DNA from 3 places in the Nostoc sp. 2RC genome. Region 2 is predicted to be linked to each of the others. Evidence: predicted binding sites of a transcription regulator. Region 2 holds the regulator's gene; each other region holds the start of a gene.
What was found. Region 2 encodes NtcA, which controls nitrogen genes in cyanobacteria. Its sites were predicted from a motif close to TNTGTANNNNNNNNTACANA; they were not measured.

Region 1 (8,099 bases), on a different contig from region 2:
AAGAAAAGGAAATGAGAATTAAACTGCCTGCGATTCTAAATAAATTTCTAATTGGATCGATTAAATTATTATAAATACTAGCAACTTGCTGTGGTGCAAAACGTCGAATGATAATTCGCAAGAACGTCGGAGTATATCGTCCTATTAGTAAAGACAGGAGAACAAAAATTAGAAATACTCCAAAACTTGACAATGCCGATATTGTGCTATCACGTTGTAAAAATTCCAGAATTATTTGTGAAATATTTTTCATCAGTTTTAAATGGTAATGGGCGAGTCAACATAAATGGTTGGTTCTTGGATATCAAAGGCAATACCATATTCTTGTAAACACTCAGTAATGCTTTGAGTCGCCATATTTAGTAATTGACGGCGTAATTCCATTGATACATCTCCAGAACCTAAGATAAAGAAAGTAACTTGTGCTTGGGTTGTTTCTGGATCTGATAAATGATTAATAGCTTTAAAAGTGACTTCTGTATTCCGGGAATCAATGCCAAATATCCCATTTGTACTATCTAGAATAACCTGACGAATTAAAGCTCGTTCTTCACTACTCAGGTTTTTTTCAAAGGTCAAATATAAAATAGACATGACTTTTTTTGCACCAGTAAAGTTCTCAATATTCACTTGAGTCAGAGAACTATTCGGAACTATCATGAGAGTTCCCTTACCAGATGTTCTAATTCTAGTAGACCTTAATCCTATTGATTCAACTCGCCCAAAAGTACCATCAGGAAGACCAATATAATCATCAATCACAAAGGGGCGATCTAAATATAGAACAATGCCACCTAAAATTTGTTCTAAGGTTTTTTGAGCAGCAAAGGCTACTGCTAAACCACCGATTCCTAAACTCGCTAATAGTCCTAAAAGATTAATTTGATGTGTTTGAGCATAAATAATAATTGCTAAACAAATAATCATCAAATTAGCGACCCATTTGAAGAGAATGAGTAGCTCACCACTGATTTTTTGCCCACTTTTAAATGCAGCATTTAATAAATAAAAATCAAAGAATTTTTGAAAGATTTTTGACCCTAACCAACTAACAGCGATCGCCAAAGCCAAACTCACAAAAATTTCTAGTGGATTTGTCCAACTATTCTGTGGTAATAAAGATACAACTAACTCCAAATTTGCAATGACAACTACCACAATTAATAAGTCTTGATTTGGCTTAATTAATTTTTGGTATAAATCATTAATTGGCAGCAAATTCAATTGCTTCACTAGTAAATTTAACGACGAAATCATGAGACTACCAAAGATAAATATACAAAATCCAACTACCAAACCCATAAATCCAATTTGTAGTTCTCGGTTTGTAGTGATTTCTGATAAAAAACTCAACATTTCTCTAATTGGTGTTAGTCATTGATCATTAGTCATTGGTCATTTGTGGTTATAAGAACAAATGACCAATGACGTTACTATTATCAATTTACACTCACAGTCCTATGAACAACAAGTGAGAATACAAGATTACTTAGCATATCTAGCTCAACTTTTAACCAAATAATTACTAATTCGTAATTTTTAATTAAATGAGTAAAAGTCTCTTGATTCATCAATGAAAACATAAAAATGTGTAGTGTCATTATTTCAAGCTCATAACTGAAATTGCAGGGTAAAATTACGTTATGGAGCGCAGTCCATGACGTAAACGCAGCGTCAAGCACGAACGCTTAGAGGGTTATTATCGATTCCAAATTATTGAGAAGCAGTCAGAATCCAAAATACTGAATTGAGACGACTTTCAAATTCAAGCTTCATAATCAAGAGAAAAATTGAGAATTCATAGCATCCTTGATTTTTCAATTCCAAGCTGGATTCTAACTGCTTACTTCTGAATTTTTACGGTTGTTTTATCTATCCAATTAATCATTTGAGTTTTGAGAAAACTCTATCCAGAGATAAATGCTAGATAGATAGACTACCGCTACAATACAGATAGTTAAGATGAAGTTAAAATCAGTCATCGCATTTAATCCAACGTAAAAGTGTGCAGCAAGTTTGCAAACCCACATTTGTAAACTTGCTATTTCACACCCAAATTTTTGGATGCAAAAAAATGAGTTTTTAGTCCACAAGCTTGGACTAGGTAAACTTAGGGAATTGCAAAAATAAATTATTCCAGTTAAAGCTTTGACTGTTGATTGTTAACTGTGAACAGTCAACAATTGCAATGGAATCTTTTTTTACTTGTAAGTCCCTTAATGAGGTCACTCAATGGATGAAACTTCGTATTTAGAGGGATAGCCTAAATATGACTAACCAAAGAAGCTATCTATTTAAAAATTGACCACACAAACACGTACAGTTTGTGGACTGCTTGCTCTCAATTCTATTGAGGCAAGTGGCTTAAAAAGGGTAATGAATTAAGCTCGTTTTGCTTGTGATTCAGAATTTTAGATTTTTTTGGCTGATAATTGACCCTGGTGAATGAAATAAGTCAAAAATCCAAAATTCAAAATCATCAACTAGTTAGCATTGTTTAGCTGACTAGCGTAATTATCTGCACGCGATTGCTTTATTTACCTATTGATTTACAGTCTACACCACAAGACATCAAAAGGCTAGGCAAAAAATTATTTTTTCCAAAGGCTAACTCATAGAAGTTGCACAATCTTGTTAAATTGTATAGGCTAAAGAGTTAACAAAAATAACTAAGGACACTTTTCAAAGCAAGTAAAGTACACAATTATGGTTTGTTAACTAGCTGTAAAACTTGCTTTACTTCTAAATTTCGCTATCAGCAACGCAGGCATTAATTAAATCTTCAACTCCAGCCACAGGTAAGATATTTATCTTCAATTTACTTGCTAATTCTGCAACGCTCATATCATCTAGAAATACCAACTCACCGTGCTTTAACATCACCTTTGGCAGCAAAATTCCATCGCCTAAATCTTGTCCTGCTAAATTTAACAGCAAGTCATGACCTGTTAACAATCCTGTGACACTAATATCTTGCCCCCAGTAATCACTAGATAAAGCACGCATATTTACTTCTAAACCTTCAACCGAATTTAAACGCTTCAAAATTGGTTGGAATGCTTTTTCAACGGTGTTACCCACTACCCAAGTAAACTTTCTCTGGGGATAGACTTTTGCAGGTAGTAATTCTGCGGCAACGGTGGCAAATTCTTTGATAAATAACTGAATTGAACCAACACCGTTATCAATTTGAGGATATTCTTCATATTCTGATTCGCTTGGTAATTCTTCACCTGCAATCAAAAACCATTCATCAGCTAACCAAGCAACGCTGGAACCAAATTTTTGGCGAAATTGTTGGGAAAGCATTTTGACTTGCGAAATCACTTCTTTAGCTTTTTCCCTAGTTACAGGTATAAGTTCATCTTCTTGGGGACGAAATCGTGTCAACCCAACTGGTACAACCGCCACTGACGCCACCGTAGGCACTTCACCAGTATGAAAGGAAGCTAAATCTTTAAGAGTTCGTTCGAGATGTTGGCCATCATTAATGCCGGGACAAACAACCACTTGGGCGTGAATTTGTAGTCGCCTTTCTTGAAACCACTTGATTTGTTGCAAGATTTGTCCCGCACGGGGATTTTTGAGTAATTTAGTTCTGACTTCAGCCTCCGTGGCATGAACGGAAACATACAACGGAGACAAACGCATTTGTTCGATGCGTCGCCATTCTTTTTCTGGTAGATTGGTGAGGGTAAGATAAGAACCGTACAAAAAGCTCAGACGATAATCGTCGTCTTTCAAATACAAACTAGAACGTTTACCTGGTGGCTGTTGGTCGATAAAGCAAAACGGACACCGATTATTGCACTGAATTAAGCCATCAAATAGGGCTGTTTCAAATTCCAGCCCCAAGTCTTCGTCGTAGTCTTTTTCGATTTCAATATGATGTGTTTTACCAGTAACGTCTAAAACTTCTAGTTCTAAAACTTCATCAGCACATAAAAATTGATAGTCAATTAAATCACGGGGACGCGTACCGTTAATTGCAACGATGGCATCCCCCACTTCAAAACCAATCTCTGCGGCTATAGAATCAGGTAGTACTCTGGTAATGCGGGCTGGTTGAATAGTAGACATGGGTATGGGCATGGGGCATTGGGCATGGGGCATTGGGCACTTGTACTGAGCGTAGTCGTTGGCGCAGCCTCTCGCACAGAAGTATGGGGCATTGGGCATTGGACTAATGACCAATGACCAATGACTAATGACTATTATGTAATTTATCCTTGCCAACCTGCTGCGATCGCTAGTAAGATAGCACTGCCGAATGCTAATCTATACCAAACGAAAATCATTGTATTTTTAGTTGCTAAGTATTTGATTAAGAATGCAATTGATAGATAGGAAAATATAAAGGTTGAAATAATTCCTACAATTAACAATGCAACAATGTTATCTGGTAACTGTTGGGCTTGAAATAATTTGAAAATTTTCAGACTCTTATATAAGGTTGCAATTGTCAAAGTGGGAAACCCTAATAAAAAAGAAAATTTTGCCGCTGTCGCACGTTCTAATCCTAAAAATAACGCAGTTGTCAACGTGGAGCCAGAACGAGAAACACCAGGAATTAAAGCAAGGGTTTGTCCTAATCCCACTAAAATACCATCCCGAATCTGCAATGACTCAAAACCTCGCTTGCGAGTACCGATTTTTTCTGCTAAACCAAGTAAAAGTGCCATGATAATTGACATGATGGCAATAATTAAGGCACTCTCAGGGATAATATCTTTCAAAAGAAAGCCGACAATTAAAGCAGGTAGTGTTCCCACTGCAATACCTACCAGAATTTTCCATTCCTCCCGTTCCCAGTCTTTTTGTTTTACAGCTTCAATTCCACCTTTAACAATACTAGAAATCAACGACCAAAAGTACCCCAAAATTGCAATCACACTGCCAAATTGAATGGCATCGACAAAATCTTTAGATCCTAGTTCTTTCCAACCAAATACCTTAGTGACAATTAGCAAATGTGCAGTGCTACTGATTGGTAAAAACTCTGTAATACCTTGAACAATACCTAAAATAAAAGCTTCAAGAAACTCCATAATACCTTTCTCCTACTTCTAAAAAAGAGAACAAACATTCTTTAAGTAACAGTGTTACTTTATATACTTTTAGCTGCACCTAATCTTCTAGAAAATTCAATTTTAGTGATGGATAACACTATCTAAGACGCTGACCATGTTCTTACACCAATCTCAATAAGTCAACGCAATTTTAGGAATTCATCAAACTTTAATATTTACCCAACTAATAGTCTGGCAAGTCAACTTTGCTGGGTTTGGACTGGGAAAAGGGTAAAGGGGAAGGGGTAAGGGATTTAAAACCTTTCCCCTTTACCCTTTAAAGAGCCAAGTCACGAAAGCGGACTACTAAAGAGAGAGGGAGAAAATTCTTCCTTGTTTTCTTTGTCCACCTTGTCCCCCACCCTGCGGGTTCGCGCTAGCGTCTCTGAAAGAAAAGCTAAAGCTACATCCCCCTCATCCCCTTCCACGATGCTAAATTTGAGTATAATTTAAATGCCCTGGGGGGGGATTTTAAAGTGTGATATCTTAAATAAGGTAAAGTTTAGTAACAAATATTAAAAACGTTGGTTAATAACACATTATCTTCCTACACCGCTTCTATTCCTTCCCTGGATGCCGAGTTGGATCTGTCTAACATCAAGCACAGGGATGTCAAAAAATTGGAATCTACACTATCATCTTCTCCCTCTTTGCCTTTATCGATTTCTGCTCGACAAACATGGTTGGTATTTGCGGCGGCGGTATTTTTGGTATCAGTGCCAGTATTTATAGAAGCGCCAATAGTGCGATCGCTACCTAGTTTGAGTTTAGCGCTGACCGGATTTTGGGTGTGGCTTAGTTTGAAATTAATGTCACGTCCTGCAACCTATGTCTGGGGAGATTTGTTGTTTGGCTTTAGCTGGAGTTGGTTAGCAGGAGCGATTTACTGGGGTTGGTTACGTTGGGAACCATTATGGCATCTGCCGGTGGAATCTATCGGCTTGCCATTTGCTTGTTGGTGTTTGGCAAAAAATTGGGGCAAGGTGGGTAATTGGTTTTATTTGGGTTCCTTGTTCGGTACAGTATTAACTGACGTATATTTTTATATTGTGGATTTGATGCCCTATTGGCGACAAATCATGATTGCAGATGTAAATAGCACGTCAAAAATTTTACAAAATGCTTTAATCCAAGTAGAAACACCTTCGGGAGAAGCTTGGGCGATAATTCTCGCTTCAGTATTATTACTAGTGGGAATTTTATCTTTAGGTAGAGTTGAGAGACACTGGTATGCCTTTGGCGGCGCAGTTTTAAGCACAATTTTGGTAGATAGCTTATTTTTGTTCGCAGCGATCGCAGCCTAAATATATGACAAAATTCACACTAATCTGCGTTCTCAAGGGTAATTCTAGCTCTGGGGAGATGAAGTTGGGAAATTTGGAAATTTTGTGAATTTAGTTAAGAAATATTACAATAATTGCCCGACAGCCTAAAGCCGCCTTGACTGGAGTTTTCGGCGTTAGACATGCCAAAATCTCTATCTATTTGGCATGTAGAATCAGCCAGCCAAAAAGATTTTATGGAAGCGGGAATGATACCGTATTCTGTAAATACAACGCTTTTGCGGCTGAAGCAAGCTGCTGAGGGCTGGCAAAAATTTTACCAAAAGTACAGTCAAACCCAGTAACAGTAAATATTGTGGATATTAATACGCTGTATATTAGTTTCTGATGACTGCTGTGTTGATTAAGCTATCAGGTTTTGGCCTTTGTCCTTTGTCCTTTGTTCTGCAACAAATGACCAATGACTCATGACCGCTGACAGATGCTAGCTTAAAAATTTTATTTCTGTTTGATGGAAAGAGGTACAAAAATCGTGAAAGGATTGGTGCGTTTATTAACAGTGTTTAGTTTGTTACTTGGTTGCTGGGGATGGTTGGGAACAACTCAAATAGCCCAAGCTGCTAGTTTCAACAGTTTTGCTTTTCCCCAAGTGCCAGTTTTGGCAATTGAACGGCAGAATAGCGCAGACAGAAAGTTAGCAACGGATTTCGGTAAAAAAATTGATTTAAATAATACCAACGTCCGAGCATTTCAACAGTATCCAGGGCTTTATCCCACCCTTGCGCGACTCATCATCAAAAATGCTCCCTACAAGAGTGTAGAGGATGTATTGAACATTGAAGGATTGAGCGATCGCCAAAAACAAACCCTGCAAGCCAACTTCGACAACTTCGCCGTCACAGAACCAGAATCTGCCTTTATCGAGGGAGACGATCGGTTTAACAATGGCATCTACAGATAACTGCACATTCGAGTTAACGTAGCAAATAGTAGCCCACTCCTAATTCCAGGGAGTGGGACAAAATTATGAGTTAGGAGTTAGGAGTTAGAAGTTGTGGGTTATGAGTTAGGAGTTATGAGTTATGAGTTGGGAGTTATGAGTTGAAAACACAAAACTCCTCACTCCTCACTCCTCACTCCTCACTCCTCACTCTTGATTCCTCACTCTTGACTCCTCACTTCTAACTTATTTATTACTTTGCCTCAGATAGATATTCCTAGCCAATTTGATGTTTTAGTAGTGGGTGCTGGTGCTGCTGGACTCTACACAGCGCTATGTCTACCAGAGTCTTTACGAGTGGGCTTGATTACTAAAGAAACTGTGGCTTTGTCCGCCAGTGATTGGGCACAAGGTGGTATTGCCGCAGCAGTAGCTCCAGAAGATTCTCCCACGCTGCATATTGAAGATACAATGCGGGCAGGTGCGGGTTTATGCGATCGCTTTGCTGTGGAATTCCTCGCCCGACACGCCCCTAGCTGTATTCAGTCTTTGGTTGACTTGGGGGTTGCTTTTGACCGTCACGGTAAAGCTTTGGCTTTAACTTTGGAAGCCGCCCATTCTCGCCATCGGGTTCTCCACGCCGCCGACACCACAGGACGAGAAGTTACCACCACCCTCACAGCCCAAGTTCTCCGTCGGCAAAATATTCAAGTCATCCAGCAAGCTTTGGCTTTGAGTTTATGGATTGAACCCCAAAGCCAGCGCTGTCAGGGAATTAGCCTGTTTTATCAAGGTAAAATTACATGG
Region 2 (8,099 bases):
TTGGTCAGAATTTGAAACAGAGTACGCAGCAATATTTTCAGCAGAAATGGGCGCGCCAGCCAAAACATTTAGGATGGCATTAGGGGCATTAATAATTAAAGAAAAACTAGGAATAAGTGATAGAGAGACAGTAGAGCAAATTAGGGAGAATCCCTATCTGCAATACTTTATAGGAATGTCTTGCTATAGTAATAATGCCCCATTTGATGCGTCAATGTTAGTTCACTTTAGAGAAAGAATAGATATAAATTTAGTTAACAAACTGAATCGAGAAATTGTCAAGCAGGGATTAGAAAAAAAAGAGGAAGAAGTAAAAGAAAAAAAGTCAGAAACCGAGGATTTAAAAAATGAGCCGACCAATCGGGGAAAATTAATATTAGATGCGAGTTGTGCGCCAGCGGATATCAGTTATCCCACAGACTTAGAATTATTAAATCAAGCCAGAAAGCATACAGAAACAATTATAGATATTTTATATAACTCCCTCTTGTTAAAGAGTATTCAAAAACCAAGAACCTATAGAAATATAGCTAGAAAGAATTACTTATCGGTAGCCAAAAAACGAAAGCCGACCATTAAAGAAAGAAGGAAAGGCATTAAACGGCAACTGCAATATATCAAAAGAAATTTAGCTCACATTCAGCAGCTAATGGAGTTAGGTGCGTCACTCTTCAACCTGAGTAATAGGCAATATAAGAAGTTACTGGTAGTAGCAGAAATTTATCGTCAACAACTTTGGTTATATGAAAATAAAAAAATTAGTATAGAAGACCGTATTGTCAGTTTAAATCTACCACACATTCGTCCGATAGTCCGTGGTAAAGCTGGAAAAAAAGTAGAGTTTGGGGCAAAGCTTTCAGCTAGTTGCTATGATGGCTATGTATTTTTAGACCATATTAGTTGGGATAATTTTAACGAATCAGGCGACTTAAAATCACAAGTAGAAGCCTACAAAAACTACACCGGATATTATCCTCAATCAGTTCATGTTGATCAAATTTATCGCACTAGAGACAACCGCTCTTGGTGTCAAGAAAGAGGAATTAGAATTAGTGGGCCACCTTTAGGGAGACCACCTAAAAATGTCAGCCCTGAAAAAAAGAAACAAGCAAGAGAAGATGAGCTAATTCGTATCTCTATTGAGGGGAAATTCGGACAAGCTAAACGAAGATTTAGCTTGGGTAGAGTCATGGCTAAACTTCCTCATACCTCTGTCACTGCTATTGCTATTACTTTTTTAGTCATGAATCTTTCTACCCTTCTTTCACGGCTTTTTTGGGGATTTTTATGCCAATTTTTCAACATTACATCTTTTTTCACTGCTTTTATTAGCAAAAGTGATGTCCCGTTTGATTGCAGACAACAAAAACTTATCTTTGCTCTTCCTGACTACGGAGTCAATTTTTCTCTTGCCTTGGAATGACTTTTTCAGCAAGCCCTACTTAGTATTTAGCAATGTTAACTGTTAACTGTTAACAGTCAACAGTCAACAGTCAACAGTCATCTCCCCATCTTCCTATTCCTAGCCCAAATTACAATCTTTGATTGCAACTGAATATGAATTTTGACATCTGAATTCTTATGTTGCCCGATCAATTTTTCGGACATCTTCATCAGATAGTTGCACATTGATAGCTAGTGCTGAGTCTTCAATGCTGGAAATTTTGCTAGCTCCAGGAATTGGTAAAATAACAGGCGACTTGGAACGTAACCATGCCAGAACGATATTGTATACTGATACGCCTTTTTCTTTAGCCAACTGAGCGATCGCTGGAATATCTTCTAAGTTTTGATGACGACGCCTACCGCCAAATGGACTCCAGGGTAAAAAAGTCAATCCTTGCTGTTCGCAATACTCCAACACGCCATCAATTTCTGGCTGTCGTTCCCAAGGGCTATATTGATTCTGCACTGAAACAATATCCACCACATCCTGCGCCCGCTTAATTTGTTCAACGGAAAAGTTAGAAACTCCCACGAACCGAATTAAACCTGCTTCTACTGCTTCTTTGACTGGTGTAAGAGATTCTTCGATGGTGTAATTATTATCTGGGGAATGATATTGCCAAACATCGATGGGTTTAGCGCCGCCCAAAGCCTCAAAGCTGACTTTAATTGTTTGACGCAAGTGTTCTGGGTTTCCGTTGCGCGTCCAATTACCATCGGGACGCATCAAGCCGCCTTTAGTTGCGACAATTACCTGGCTGATATCGCCTTGGTAACTGGTAAGTGCTTTGTGAATTAACCGTTCGTTGTGATGCTTATCTGATTCGTCTTTACAATAAGAGTCGGCAGTGTCAATGAACGTAATACCCAGATCTAAGGCACGATGAATAACTGCGATCGATTCTGATTCGGGAGGGCGATTATAAATTGACATCGGCATACCACCCAAACCGATGGCACTGACAAAAATACCTGTTTTTCCTAACTGTTTGGTTTCCATGCTTCTAGTCATAGCTTTCTGACCCAATTATGAAGCACTGAGTTAAAGATTTTTTAGCTATCGATCGCAAATCCTCCCATTTACTTATACTTGGCGATTCCTACCCTCAAGTCTTTCGGCTGATTAATATAACCTCCTCAATTACAAATACTTATTTTGTCAGTTTGTCTATTTAAGCTATGTTTGGTAAATAAAATAAGTAGCCTACATAAATTGGCTAGTTATTCCACACTTGACATAAAGCATTGTGAGTGCCAAACGTCTGCCAGAAACCATTGCCCATGTCAAAATTACCCGCCAATCCTGGCAACACGGCTTCCTAGAGGGTGAAGTGAGTGCAGGTGAATTTGAATGGCATTTCCAGTGGCATTTTCGTAGGGGAGAACTTGCCGTCAAGCCCTCCCAAGGTCGCGCCTTAATCAAAGAACCCCTCGGTCGATTTTTGGAGAAACAAGATTATCAACTAGAGCCTGGAGGAGACTATGCTTTTACAATTCGGGCGGAAATTTAGGAGTTATTCAATTTTGGATTTTAGATTTTAGATTGAATCCAAAATTCAAAATCTAAAATTGGCTGATTCCGTGAGGCGATTTAAGTATCTTTCGATTAGCAGAATGGCAACAATGTCATCTATGGGTCTTGGAGGCTGTCGCATACCTTGTGGTAGTAGCTTTATTAGCCCTTTGGGCGGATACATTTGCCAATAGCGATCGCGTGCTTCTAAGGTTGTGTAGCGCTCATCCACTAAAATAATGTTCAGGGGTTCTGATAATTCTTGATACAATTGCTGTTTCCACTGATTGGCTGTTGTTTGGTTGCCCATCACCATCAAGGAGATGGGGAATTGCTGACGCAGTGTCTCAATGGTAGCGATCGCCTCTTTTGCTAACACCACTTGATGATAATATAGTTGCCGATCCAGCCCCATCACTGCTAAACCACATTTATCTCGACCTGGATCGAAACCCAAAATCACTGGCTGTGTCGGTGAAAATTCACGGAAAGTCATAAGTAATAAAAAAAGAATTCAGAACTCAGAATTCAGGAATCAGAATAAATTAGTGGCAGTGGCGAGTCTGTGTAGGAAAGTTATGCTGGCTGCGGCAAACTAACCTCCAAGCGTCTAGGGCGTAAGCTGCCGAGTCGTGACTTTCCGCGCTCATCTCCAATACGGTTCGGTTAAAGGGGAAAGGGGAAAGGGAAAAGGGGAAAGGCTTCAAATACATCCAAATCCCCTTACCCCTTAACCTCTTCCCAGACCACAAGGGGACTTCATATTGCTTATCCGAACCGTATTGGTTCATCTCCCATTAATTGTATTCTGACTTCTAACTCCTGAATTCTGAATTCTGAATTCTGAATTCTGACTCCTGACTTGTTGTTTAAGTACTAAAAATAATTTGTCCGTTGACTACTGCTACTAATTTCACTCTCAAAGGCCCGGCTGTATAAGTGTCTTCTGCGGCGATGGCTTTTATTTCCAATGGTTGATTGTACTTTCTTAATTGGGCAACAAAACGCAAAAAAGTACCATCCACTTGTACATTTTCCACTATTCCGGCGTTACGGGCGCGAAATTGGGAAGCAGAAATTAGTATTTCCAATCGTTGCTGCAACTGATAGGATGTCATGTTTTTGGGGTCAGCGGTGGTTGTGGCTAATTGGGCACCTCCAGAGAAAACGAGTTCATTCCTGGCTATGTCGGCAAAAATTTCTATTTGCTTTTCTCCTCTAACGTAATTACCTGCGGAAAAAATTCGCACTACGTATTCGCGACCATCCTCAATTTGCTTGCTCAATTGCTCGACTCTTTCCTGAGTTACGCGCACCAGCTCTACATTTGGAGAATTTCCACCAGGCTCACTTAATTCCAGGTTGGCGTTGCGATTAGCTTGTTGTAAAAGTTGTACCACCGCTTGACGAGCCGCAGCCACCTGGGTAACGCGAATTACAGCAGCCGCTAGAACTTGACCGCGAACTAAAGCCAGTTTACCCAAACGCAGGTCTTGGTAAGACTGATAATATTTTTCCAGCCTTGCAACTTCCTGTTCTAGTTGCTGTTGTTGTGTTTCCAATTCTTTGAGGCGAGATTCCCGTTTGGCAATTACTTGTTCTCTAGCTGTAATTTCTGAATTACGCTTTTGAATTAACTGGTCGAGTTGGGCAATTTTGCGATCGCGTGCTTCTATCCCTTCTTGGCGGTTGGCAAGTTCGCGATCGCGTTTTTCGATAGCTGTTTTGGCTTCGTCAATTGCTTTTTTCGCTTCCGCATACAGTCGTTGACGTTCTGTCTTTAGTAGTTCAACTGCTGCCTGTAGTTCCTGTCGCTGATTGTAAACGCTTTGCAGTTCGGCTATGGCTTTTTGGTACTGACTGACAACTCGATCTAACTGCCCTTGAGTGCGCTGGAGTTGAGTTTGGGTTTGGGCTTGCTGCTGAATGGTGCGGTTGAGTTGGGCTTGGGTTTCCCTTTGCTTGGCATTGGCCGCCTGCAAAGACTGATTAATTGCTTGCAACTCTTGTTGGGCTTTGGCTTGGGCGATTCTTGCTTGATTTAACTCGCTTTCTACCTGACTTTTCTGGGTTTCTGCGGTTTTTAGCTGTTCCCGCTTTTGCCTGAGGTCTGTTTGAATATCCTCTAACTCAAAAACTCCCTGCCGCAATTTATCATCAGCAGCAAATAAAATTCCTAAGGTTGATGCTGAAATCAAACCCCCAGTAAAAATCGTTACTAGTACTGCGGTGTTTTTTGGACGAAGGTTAAAGAGTGAGAGGCGGGCTTTGCCAACTCGTGTGCCGATGCGATCGCCCACGGTTGCAATTACGCCTCCCAGAATTAAAATTGCTGCGATGAGGATGTATCCGGTGGTCATGTTTAGCTACCGAAATCCTTCCAGATACAGCCTACTACTTTTGACCATTGTCTGTGGAGAAGTGGAGGTTGGCAATAGCTGAGATTAGTCAATTTTAGATTTTCCTTGAGCTATTAGTGCGATCTTGAAAATACGACACGTGCCGACTCCGCTTTTTCCAATTGTTTTATGTGAACTGCCGACTTAAAGTAACGGGTTTATGCACAGTAATCTTCTTCTTGTGGATAGAAATCATCTTTTTTTCACGCAAATCCCCTAGTAGCCTTGTAACTGTAACACGAGTCGAACCAATTGCCTCAGCGATCGCTTGATGAGACAACTTCAAATCAATTGTGATGCCATCAGCACAAGGAACTCCAAAATCACGACAAAGAATTAATAAAAAACTCACTAACCTGGAACCCATATCTCGGTGAGCAAGAGTTTCAATCATCATCTCTGTCTGTAAAATTCGCGAAGACAGACCCCGCAGCATTAACATTGATAATTCTGGATTTTCCTTGAGTGCTTGCTCTACTTGTTCGATTGGTGCCGACAGTAATTCCACAGGGGTAAATGCAACCGCATGGTAAAACCTATCCGATTTATTTCCTGTCAGCAATGACAATACACCAAAAACACTATTTTCTCGCAGCAGTGCTACCGTTATTTCCTCTCCTGCCTCATACACCCTGGAAAGTTTAACAGCACCTTTTAAAAGAAAATAAACTCGTTCGGCAGGATCGCCAGGAAAAAAGATCGTTTTATTGCGTTCAAACGTTTCCACAACTGGCGGAAACGCCCCGGTCGCCATCTGACGAAAAACATTTGCTAGGGCTTTATCTTGTGTCACGATCATCTCCCTTCCCCTACCCAATGCCGGAAAAACAAAAACTAATTACCTAAGAATACACCTGAAAATTCAATAAAGCACCGTCAACCTTTCTGTACTTTCCTATACTCCAACTAATTGTTTGTTAAGTCACTGTTTATAATGATACATAATTGTCGATCTCTTCAGCTATAAATTGTTGATAAACTGTTCCGAGTAGTGGTATTAAAAAGCTTTTTTGAAGAACGAATAAAGAGAACTTGAGAATATCTTTAGAAAGAATCAAGAATTTGCTGATAGCAAACACCCTTACCAATATTCATTTTTGCAAATCCCGTGTAAAACAAAGACAAACTAGCCTCGGATTCTAGTATGCTCCTAATGATCGATCCCATTAACAATTTCTATGCTGAATCTGACTGGAAAAAATGCCTTGGTTACAGGTATTGCCAACAACCGCTCCATTGCCTGGGGCATTGCCCAACAGCTGCACAAAGCAGGAGCTAATCTGGGAATTACCTACCTGCCAGATGAACGCGGCAAAATGGAGACAAAAGTAGCCGAACTAGTCCAACCCCTCAACCCCAGCTTATTTCTTCCCTGTAATGTCCAAAACGAGGAACAAATTCAATCTACCTTTGAGACAGTACGGGATAAGTGGGGAAAGCTAGACATCCTGATTCATTGTCTTGCCTTTGCCAACAAAGAAGATTTGACGGGAGGTTTTAGCCAAACCTCTCGTTCTGGCTTCAAAACTGCTTTAGAGATTAGTACTTATTCTTTAGTACAGTTAAGCAATGCAGCTAAACCCTTGATGAGTGAGGGTGGTAGTATTGTCACCTTGACATATTTAGGAGGTGTGAAGGTAATTCCTAACTATAACGTCATGGGAGTTGCCAAAGCGGCATTAGAAATGAGCGTGCGTTACCTGGCTGCTGAACTAGGGCCGCAAAATATCCGCGTCAATGCCATCTCCGCAGGCCCCATCCGCACTTTAGCATCTTCAGCAGTGGGCGGAATCTTAGATATGATCCATCATGTCGAGGAAGTAGCTCCCCTACGGCGGACTGTTACTCAGCTAGAAGTCGGCAACACTGCGGCTTTTTTATGCAGTGATTTGTCCAGCGGCATCACCGGACAAGTTCTGTATGTAGATGCAGGATATGAAATTATGGGAATGTGACGCGATAAAGTTATGAGTTATGAGTTATGAGTTATGAATTTTTAACTCCTAACTCCTGACTCCTAACTCCTAATTTCTAACTCTTCCCTATGCAAACAACCAATCGCCAAGTCAATTCAAACTACGACCAGTTAACTAAAACCCCTCGGATTGCCACTGTTCATCGCACCACAGGGGAAACTGATGTGCAAGTCACCATCAACCTTGATGGAACAGGAAAATGTACCGCAGCAACAGGTATTCCGTTTTTGGATCATATGTTGCATCAAATAGCCTCACACGGGTTGATTGACTTAGATATCCAAGCCAAAGGAGACTGGGAAATTGATGACCACCATACCAACGAAGATGTAGGTATCACCTTAGGACAAGCTTTTAACCAAGCATTAGGCGATAGGAAAGGCATTGCTCGTTTTGGTAATTTCCTAGCACCTTTAGACGAAGCTTTAGTTCAGGTGGTGCTGGACTTTTCAGGACGCCCTCACCTCAGCTACGGTTTACAAATTCCTACCCAGCGTGTAGGAACTTATGACACCCAGCTGGTGCGCGAATTCTTTGTAGCGTTAGCAAACCACAGCCAAATGACACTACACATTCGGCAACTGGATGGCGTTAATTCTCATCACATTATTGAGGCGACATTTAAGGCCTTTGCAAGGGCGACACGCTTAGCAGTAGAAATTGACCCTCGTCGTGCTGGCTTGATTCCTAGTTCTAAAGGCGTTTTGTAAGAGCCTCCAGGGATAAGTTTATCCCAGGAAACCTAAGGCGGGACGGGGGCACAGT
Region 3 (8,099 bases), on a different contig from region 2:
TCGATATTGACCGTTTTAAGTTTATTAACGATAGTCACGGTCATATTGCGGGGGATCAGATTTTGCAGGAGGTAGGGCAGATTTTACAAAAGTACTCTCTAGGAGCAGGAATTGTTGCTCGGACGGGGGGTGATAAATTTGCTATTTGTATGCGTGGTAATACTGAGCAGGGAAAAGCTTTTGCAGAATTTCTCAGAACTCAAATCGAGACTTATGAATTCAGACTTAAGGAAAAGTCTTCAGTTCATATCACAGCTTCCTTGGGAGTAGTACCCATGACTGGACATTCATCTCTTGAACAACTGTGGCAAGAAATCAATCAATGCGTCTATGCTGCTAAACAGAAGGGACGCAACCAAGTTGTCACTGCTGAGGAATTTGATGCTATTGCAGACGCTTCTGGACAAGATAAGCTGATTACTGATTTTGAGCATCGAATTCGCGTCACTGCTGAACGGATGATTAATGAGATGGTGCTTAAGGCTAGTCGTTTAGCCAAGAAATACAGAGCAGAAGCCGAACACGATGGCTTGACTGAAATTTTCAATCGCCGCTATCTCGACAGATTACTATTGCGGGAAATAGAAAAGTCTCACAAGTATCAGCAACCATTAACAGTAATACTCCTAGATCTAGATTATTTTGGTGAAGTCAATCGAACCTACGGCTTTCCCACTGGAGATAAAGCACTGAAAACTGCTGCTCATGTATTTAAAAGTAACGTTAGAGGAGTGGATTGGGTGACACGTTACGGTGGCGAAGAATTTTGTATAGTCATGTCCGATACCGATTTGAACACAGGCTATCAAATAGCCGAACGAATTCGTCTAGCTCTAAGCCAGGAAATCGTTACAGCTTACAATGGCGAACAGTTTCGACTCACTGCTAGCATTGGAATTGTGCAACTGATACCAGAAGATAATCCTATTTCTTTGTTGCAGCGTGCTAGTGACAAAGTTCGACAGGCAAAGAAAAACGGGCGCAATCAAACTTGCTTGTGATTGCTACAGTACAATTTAGGGATTAATTGCCGAATTAGCCATTTTCACTAAAGAAGCGCCATCGCCAGCTTTCAATCCCACAGTATATTGCACGCCCTGTTGTCGCCAAGTCAAGGTAGCATCGGAACAATTAGCACCACAACTAAAATCTACAAAATAGCCAGTGATACCTTTAGCCAAAGATACACGTTTACCAGTAAGGCGGGGCGTTTTCTGGGTTACTGCTTCAGCAGACAGCACACCCAAACGGCAAGCATTTCCACCATTACAATCAGGACTAAAACCCAGTAAAATATCGTACTTCTTTTGGCTAGCAGTTTCTATAATCGCGTAAATCGGGTATTCCCCATCCGACTCTGGAATAAACTTCGGTAATAATATCTTGATTTGAGTTTTTTGCTTTAATTTAGGCAAAATCGACCTAAAAACTGGATTTGATTGGATTTTAGTTTGTCCTTGTGCTATTAGTTGAGCCTGATGGTTAACACTAGCTACTGCTGACTTGGGAAAACTGCTAGGACTAACTAATAAAAACACAGCACATACAGTACCAATTTGTTTAAAGCCTAAAATCATAGTTTCAAACCTTTTTAATCTTAAACACTTATTTGTAATACCCATTTTCTGTATCAAATTACGCATTTTATAAATATAAGAGTACAAAAACTGGGAATAATGATATCAATTTGTTGACTGTTGACTAACGCATTAAGTTATTGTCCTTGTCTCCCTTGTCTCTCCCATCTCCCCCATACTTCTCTGCGAGAGGCTGCGCCAACGGCTCCGCTCAGTACAAGTCTCCCCCTCTCCCCCACCTCCCTACAGCAAAAATTACGTTTTAGAACGCAAAATGTTATTACAGATTGGGATTTAAAAATCTGATAAATTTTTGATTTTATAGATGAAAATAGATAACAGGTCACTTGACCTATAACTTTTAATCGGATAGCCTTAGCGTTCAGAAACATTTTATTGGGAAACCGATGAACAGAAAACTAATACTGAATTTGCTTTCTACTTCCACAATTTTTGCCTCGCTGATGTCCACCCTGGGAATATTTCATCCTGCCCATGCTAGTATCACTCAGCGATTAATGCACACGCAAGACGGCCGCACCTGCATCACTAACCCACATGGCGGTAAAGATTTTATATGCATTCGAGATTCTGAGAGAAAGCAACCTTACACCTCTAAACAACGTTCCACCACTGTTGTCACATCAGTATCAGATGAGAATATTGCGATGCTGGACTTTACTGAAGAGGAAAGCGAAGCTGCAATTAAATTATTTGCCTGTGACTGTCCATATTGCATAAATTCTCTGCGTCAGTTGCGTGGCACTGGCAACTTGGTGTATTAGAGTTGAAAAGTCTTGATGGCGATCGCAATAACTTCTATTCAACTGTTAACAACACCCCGATAGTCTACAAAACTGTACCAATTTTGGATTTTAAAGTTTGGATGTTGGCTCGAAAGTCTCAATTACAAAACCATTCCCAGAATTCCAAACAATACCACTTATCCTAAATTTGGTAAAAAGTATACAAACCAAAAAAGCATTTTTAATTAAAGCAAGGGACTGGGGACTGAGTGAAAAGTCTTTTGATGTCTAAGTTTTTTCGTATGTTAATGTCCTAACCGCCTTGACTGTTGCTATGTAACCAAAGAATGAAGACGTGGGGACTAGTATATACGATGCAGAGATTCATTTCTCACCGTTACTATGTCCCTGCATCCCCGTGTCCCCCTCGTGTCCGCTTCATTCAACCACTTCATTCACAGGGAATCTATCAATCAGCTGCATTGCCCGATAAGCATTACGCTGGAAAGAATCTGGTAAGTGGGGAACATGGGGTATCTGCGATAATAAATCCAATGTCCGCCGTAAAATTCTCACTACGTCACCTTCGTCCAAACTGGTGTTATCGCACAGTTCTGTCCACTCCATACCCAGCGCCCACTGTTCCACTAAGGCAATTAACTCAAACTCCAACCATATAGGTAAAGCTACGTTGTAACGACGTTGTAATTGGAACATCTGCCGACGAATTCCCCGTAATTTTCCTAAGGCTTCTGTGACTTCATTACTGAGGTCAAAGTTAACCTTACTATCTGGACGTGGAGTTTCTGTCACCAAAGCGGCCGCCGCTGCTGCTAAATGGTGCGGATCTAAATTGTCCAGTTCGCGGCTAGCGAATACTAAACCCAGCCACAATTCATTTTCACCACGAATGGCAGCAGCAATTTGCCCTAGTTGTGTGGGTAATAGGTTATCTAATGCACCAAAGTGTTGCAGAATAGCAATTAAATTGAGAAATTCTTCCCAATGACGTTGTGACTGTTGCTCTACTACCGCTTGCAACTCTTCGAGTTCGGCTTCTAGTTCAATATACCGGGCCCTGCGTTTGAAAATAGTTCCGACATTGCCTGATTGATGTACGGGATGAGCTTCTATTTGCTCTTGGATAGCGGTAACACGACTGAGTTGTTCGGCAACCTCTGGTGCCATATACAAAGACTCTATGGGATTGGGAATTCGAGTGGCGATGGCAAATGTTTCGGCATCGCCAAGAGTTGACTGCCCCGGTTTCAATGACATTTCTGTTGGTGGTAGTACTTCAGGTGGTACTTCAACTCGCGGCAGTTCGGCATACAAATCCACTACATCTGCTGTAGTTGCCACATACCAACGGTTATCGTATCCCAAGCATACCAAGTAAGGAGTGTCGCCAGAACCAGGGGTTTTTCCCACTAACACTGCGGTTACGGGTGAAGATACTGGGATATTTTTACCTTTGAGACTCAATAGAGTTCCCGACACTGCAAAGCCCAACATCATCGCCAATTGTTCTTGCCTATCTGAGAGGGCTTGTTGTTGCAGAGTTTTCAATATTTGCCGTTCTACCTTCAAGCGTTGCCGCAATTTCTCATAAACAGCCAGTTCATTTTCATCAACGGCGGCGATTTGCTCTTGTAATTGGGCTAATTGCCCTTGCAGTTCGGTTATTTCATCGTATTCTGGTCTTAAATGCAAAGTCGCCATATACTGCCCAAAACTGCGTTCTATCAGTTCCCTAGCTTGCTCTAAGGTATGAGTTTGCAGCAAGTTGAGTACCATACCGTAACTCGGCGTAAACTGGCTGACTAGGGGATCTGGCTTGGATGTGGCCAAATAGGCAGCTTCTTTAGCTCCTTCAAAGGGAGTTTGCACTGTCACCACATGACCTTGTTTATCCATTCCCCGGCGGCCTGCCCGTCCCGCCATTTGCAGAAATTCGGAAGCGTTTAGCAGGCGGTGTCCAGTGTCAGTACGCTTGGAAAGGGTGGAAATTACCGTTGTCCGGGCGGGCATATTAATTCCGGCTGCCAATGTCTCAGTGGCGAATACCACTTTAATCAGCCCTTGCTGAAATAATTCTTCCACCAATGCTTTCCATGCAGGTAAAATCCCGGCGTGGTGGGCGGCGATTCCTCTGTACAGGGGAGCAATTTGTCCCGAACGTCCGGCTTCGGGATTGCGGTTTAAAAACTCATCAATTTGTTCCCGTAAAATTTGCGACTCTTCATTATTTACCAGCCATAAATCCCCCACTTCTGCCACTGCTTTATCACATCCCCGACGGCTGAAGATAAAGTAAATGGCTGGTAGCATATCCCTTTGCTGCAAGTGGCTCAGGGTATAAATAATGCCGGGAGCCTCTGGTCTACCAGCTTTCCCCCGATCGCCTTGTCTTCTTTTACCACGATTAGCCAGACGGGGGTTAATTTTGGTTTTGCTATCATTCAACAGCGGAAACAAGCCTTTGGCATTACAAAAATGAAATTCCAAAGGTACTGGGCGAAAATCCGAGTAAATCAGGTCTGTTGGCCCGTGGACGCGATTGAGCCAATCGGTGAGTTGATCGCTATTGGCTACAGTTGCCGAAAGGGCTGCCAGTTGAACTTCACGGGGACAGTAGATAATTGATTCTTCCCAAACTGTACCGCGTTGGCGATCGTTCATATAGTGGCACTCATCTAACACCACCGCCTCAACGTCCACTAACGAAATGCCCACTTGCCCAATGGGTGTACCATAAAGCATATTGCGGAAAATTTCTGTGGTCATCACCAAAATGGGTGCATCCCTGTTAATGGAAGCATCTCCTGTTAACAGTCCCACCAAATCCAACCCGAATTTTTCTCGAAAATCACGTAATTTTTGATTCGACAACGCCTTCAGGGGAGTAGTGTAGAACACACGTTTTCCTCGCGACAGGGCGCGATAAATGGCATATTCCCCTACTAATGTTTTGCCCGAACCTGTAGGCGCACATACAACTACGGAACGTCCAGCGTTGAGGGATGCGATGGCATCCTTTTGGAACCGATCCAGTTCAAAGGGAAATATCGACCTCAGGTCAAGTTCAGGAGAAGGCGCGGGATAATTCACTCAATCACATTTGCAACCAGACTGTTTACTATACTAACGGGTCTTTTGTCAACTTCGTTAGATTAGGAGTTAGGAATTCAGAGTTAGGAGTTGGGAATTAGGAGTTAGGAGTTAGAAGTTAGGAGTTGGGAATTAAGAGTTAGAAGTAAAAATTCATAACTCCTCACTCATAACTCCTCACTCATAACTCCTCACTCATAACTTTATTCATTTTCCCAGATCTTGCGATCGCTCTGTGGCAGCTTTTACTGCTTCAATCAAAGCAGAGCGAAATCCTGCCTTTTCTAATTGGGCAATCCCGGCGATTGTTGTACCACCGGGACTAGTAACGCGATCTTTGAGTTCTGCTGGGTGCATTTTGGTTTCCTGCAACAGTTTTGCTGTTCCCAGTACTGTTTGCAAGGCTAGTTGATTGGCAATGATTCTGGGTAAACCTGCGGCTACTCCACCATCAGCAAGTGCTTCTATCAATAGCGCCACGTAAGCCGGGCCGCTACCAGATAACCCTGTAACTGCGTCCATCAGCACTTCTGAAACTTCTACAACTTCGCCCACAGATCCAAAAACTTGATGTGCTATTTGGTGATGCTTCTGGTTAGTATATGCACCCAAACAAACTGCTGTAACTCCTGCTCCCACTGTTGCTGGAGTGTTGGGCATTGCTCTAATTACTGGTAGTTGCACAAATGCAGCTTCTAACTGACTTAAAGTTACACCCGCTAGGATGGAAATAATCAATGGTGGGTGTTCTATTTTCAGAATATCAATATCAGCTAACTCTTGAGCAATGGTACTAAAAACCTGGGGTTTCACTGCCAAAAACACTACTTCTTTGGCTTCGGTGAAAACCTGGCTACTATCAGTTGCAACGGCAACATTGTAGCGCTGTTTTAAAAATTCCTGGCGTGAGGGTAGCGGTTCGCTAACTATGACTTCTGAGGATTTATAAATTCCAAGGGCAATAAGGCGGGATAACAGCGATTCTCCCATTACCCCACCACCAATTAAGCCAAATTTAATAGTCATTAGTCATTGGTCATTAGTCATTTGTCATCGGTCATTTGTCATTCGTCATTGTTTATTGCTAACAAACAAAGGACAAAGCGCAAAGTTTGGGTGGAGAATTTCTACCATCAAATGCTACTTGCTTTTAGCCAGGAGACCCGTCCAAGGCAGTAGTTTCACTTTCAATAAGAGGACAAAAGACTAATTTAATTTTATTGTGCCATCCGGTTAGGTTCGTTACCCCAACTTTGATTTGAAGGTGAAGAACCTGCGGGGCGAGAAGGACGGACTGGTGGTTGTGGTACTTCATGAAGAACGCCACCTTGGGTACTAACTTGTACGCAGCTTGGTGTAAACAAAAAGATGCTCTCACCGATGCGTTCTTGATGTCCATCTAAAGCGTAAGTGCCACCTGCGACAAAATCCACTGCTCGCTGAGCTTGGTCTGGATCCATAATTGTCAGGTTCAACACCACTGACTTGCGTTCTCGCAGCGCTTGAATTGCCTGAGGCATTTCTTCAAAGGTGCGTGGTTCGAGTACTAAAACTTCCGAAATTCCGTTAATTGCTCCTGGCATACCAATCACATTCCCCATTGGCTTTGACCCTGCTGCTGCTATCTCTTCTCCCATTGTAGGCACTGGTTCCCGCCAACGTCTATTTTGAGTTGCTGGGGTTTCTTGTGGTACTGGTTGGGGATTTTCTTGTTGATAGAGATTTTGGTAGTTATTGTCTGTATCTGGTTCTTCTTCGTAATACTCGTATTCCACTTGCTCATTTAGACCTACAAAGTCCCTGAGTTTGGAAAAAATGTTGTTCATTGTGTACTCTCCTGGTGCGAATAGCCGGTATTGACTTGGCTTAAATGGTTAATTCAGCCATCTGCGTAGGCGTAGCCCGCCGTAGGCATCGCTACATGGTCGGATACTTCAGCAAATATATTGCTATTTGTAGCCTATACTACGGGCTTTGGCGATGAACGGACACTTTTAGCAAGGCCTGTACATCGCCTAAACATAATAATGAGTCAAGATTATATCCTAAGGTTTGTCCAAAGGAAAGTTCTTTTACCCGAATTTTACTTGGCGATTGCTCTTGTCAATACTATATCCTTTGTTTCCAATTGCACCAGTCTGTTACAAAATTGTTGTCATCAAATCCCGATCTTTTAATTAATACTCAAGAACTAGCTTGACACTAGTATGCTATGGGCGATCGCCAAATAAGATGGTTCCTAATCGCACCATCGTTGCGCCTGCTTGCACTGCTAGTTCGTAGTCGCCTGACATACCCATAGATAACTGCTGCATTTTTATGTGCGGCCAGCTTTGCTCTTGGATTTCTTTTGCCAGTTCGCGACATCGATTAAACACGCTCAAAATTTCGGCATCAGCCAATCCTGAAGGCGGAATTGTCATCAAACCTTGAATTTGTAAAGTTTTGCATTGATTGAGAGCGGGTAGATCCGATAAAAGTTCTGGTACACTCCAACCCGACTTGTGAGGATCGGGAAGAATTTTCACTTGCAAGCAAACTTGGGGAGTCACTCCTAGTTGTTGCGCCAATTGTTCTAAGCGCACTGCCAGCTTTAAATTATCTACGGAGTGAATCCATTGGAATTGTTCAATGGCTTTTTTGGCTTTATTGCTTTGCAAATGTC

Region 1: GNE10_RS23895 (DUF3120 domain-containing protein) is a predicted target of NtcA. The motif match lies at 5,572-5,591, and genes of this name have one in related genera.
Region 3: GNE10_RS14375 (cell division protein SepF) is a predicted target of NtcA. The motif match lies at 7,387-7,406, and genes of this name have one in related genera.

The regions. Positions count from the first base shown of each region.
Region 1 covers NZ_JACKZU010000252.1:1,956-10,054, forward strand. Annotated here, with positions in the region: gene GNE10_RS23875 (mechanosensitive ion channel family protein) at 1-253, opposite strand, end outside; gene GNE10_RS23880 (mechanosensitive ion channel family protein) at 259-1,356, opposite strand; gene GNE10_RS23885 (TIGR03279 family radical SAM protein) at 2,743-4,080, opposite strand; gene GNE10_RS23890 (undecaprenyl-diphosphate phosphatase) at 4,224-5,048, opposite strand; gene GNE10_RS23895 (DUF3120 domain-containing protein) at 5,594-6,373, shown strand; gene GNE10_RS23900 (hypothetical protein) at 6,535-6,696, shown strand; gene psbU (photosystem II complex extrinsic protein PsbU) at 6,885-7,313, shown strand; gene nadB (L-aspartate oxidase) at 7,551-8,099, shown strand, end outside.
Region 2 covers NZ_JACKZU010000242.1:3,026-11,124, forward strand. Annotated here, with positions in the region: gene GNE10_RS23415 (IS5 family transposase) at 1-1,423, shown strand, start outside; gene GNE10_RS23420 (aldo/keto reductase) at 1,580-2,446, opposite strand; gene GNE10_RS23425 (DUF3146 family protein) at 2,694-2,957, shown strand; gene ruvX (Holliday junction resolvase RuvX) at 3,003-3,455, opposite strand; gene GNE10_RS23435 (DUF3084 domain-containing protein) at 3,829-5,319, opposite strand; gene ntcA (global nitrogen regulator NtcA) at 5,486-6,157, opposite strand; gene fabI (enoyl-ACP reductase FabI) at 6,537-7,313, shown strand; gene hisB (imidazoleglycerol-phosphate dehydratase HisB) at 7,403-8,044, shown strand.
Region 3 covers NZ_JACKZU010000107.1:1,145-9,243, reverse strand. Annotated here, with positions in the region: gene GNE10_RS14400 (diguanylate cyclase) at 1-1,001, shown strand, start outside; gene GNE10_RS14395 (hypothetical protein) at 1,017-1,577, opposite strand; gene GNE10_RS14390 (hypothetical protein) at 1,985-2,362, shown strand; gene GNE10_RS14385 (RNA helicase) at 2,762-5,434, opposite strand; gene proC (pyrroline-5-carboxylate reductase) at 5,642-6,460, opposite strand; gene GNE10_RS14375 (cell division protein SepF) at 6,652-7,260, opposite strand; gene GNE10_RS14370 (YggS family pyridoxal phosphate-dependent enzyme) at 7,645-8,099, opposite strand, start outside.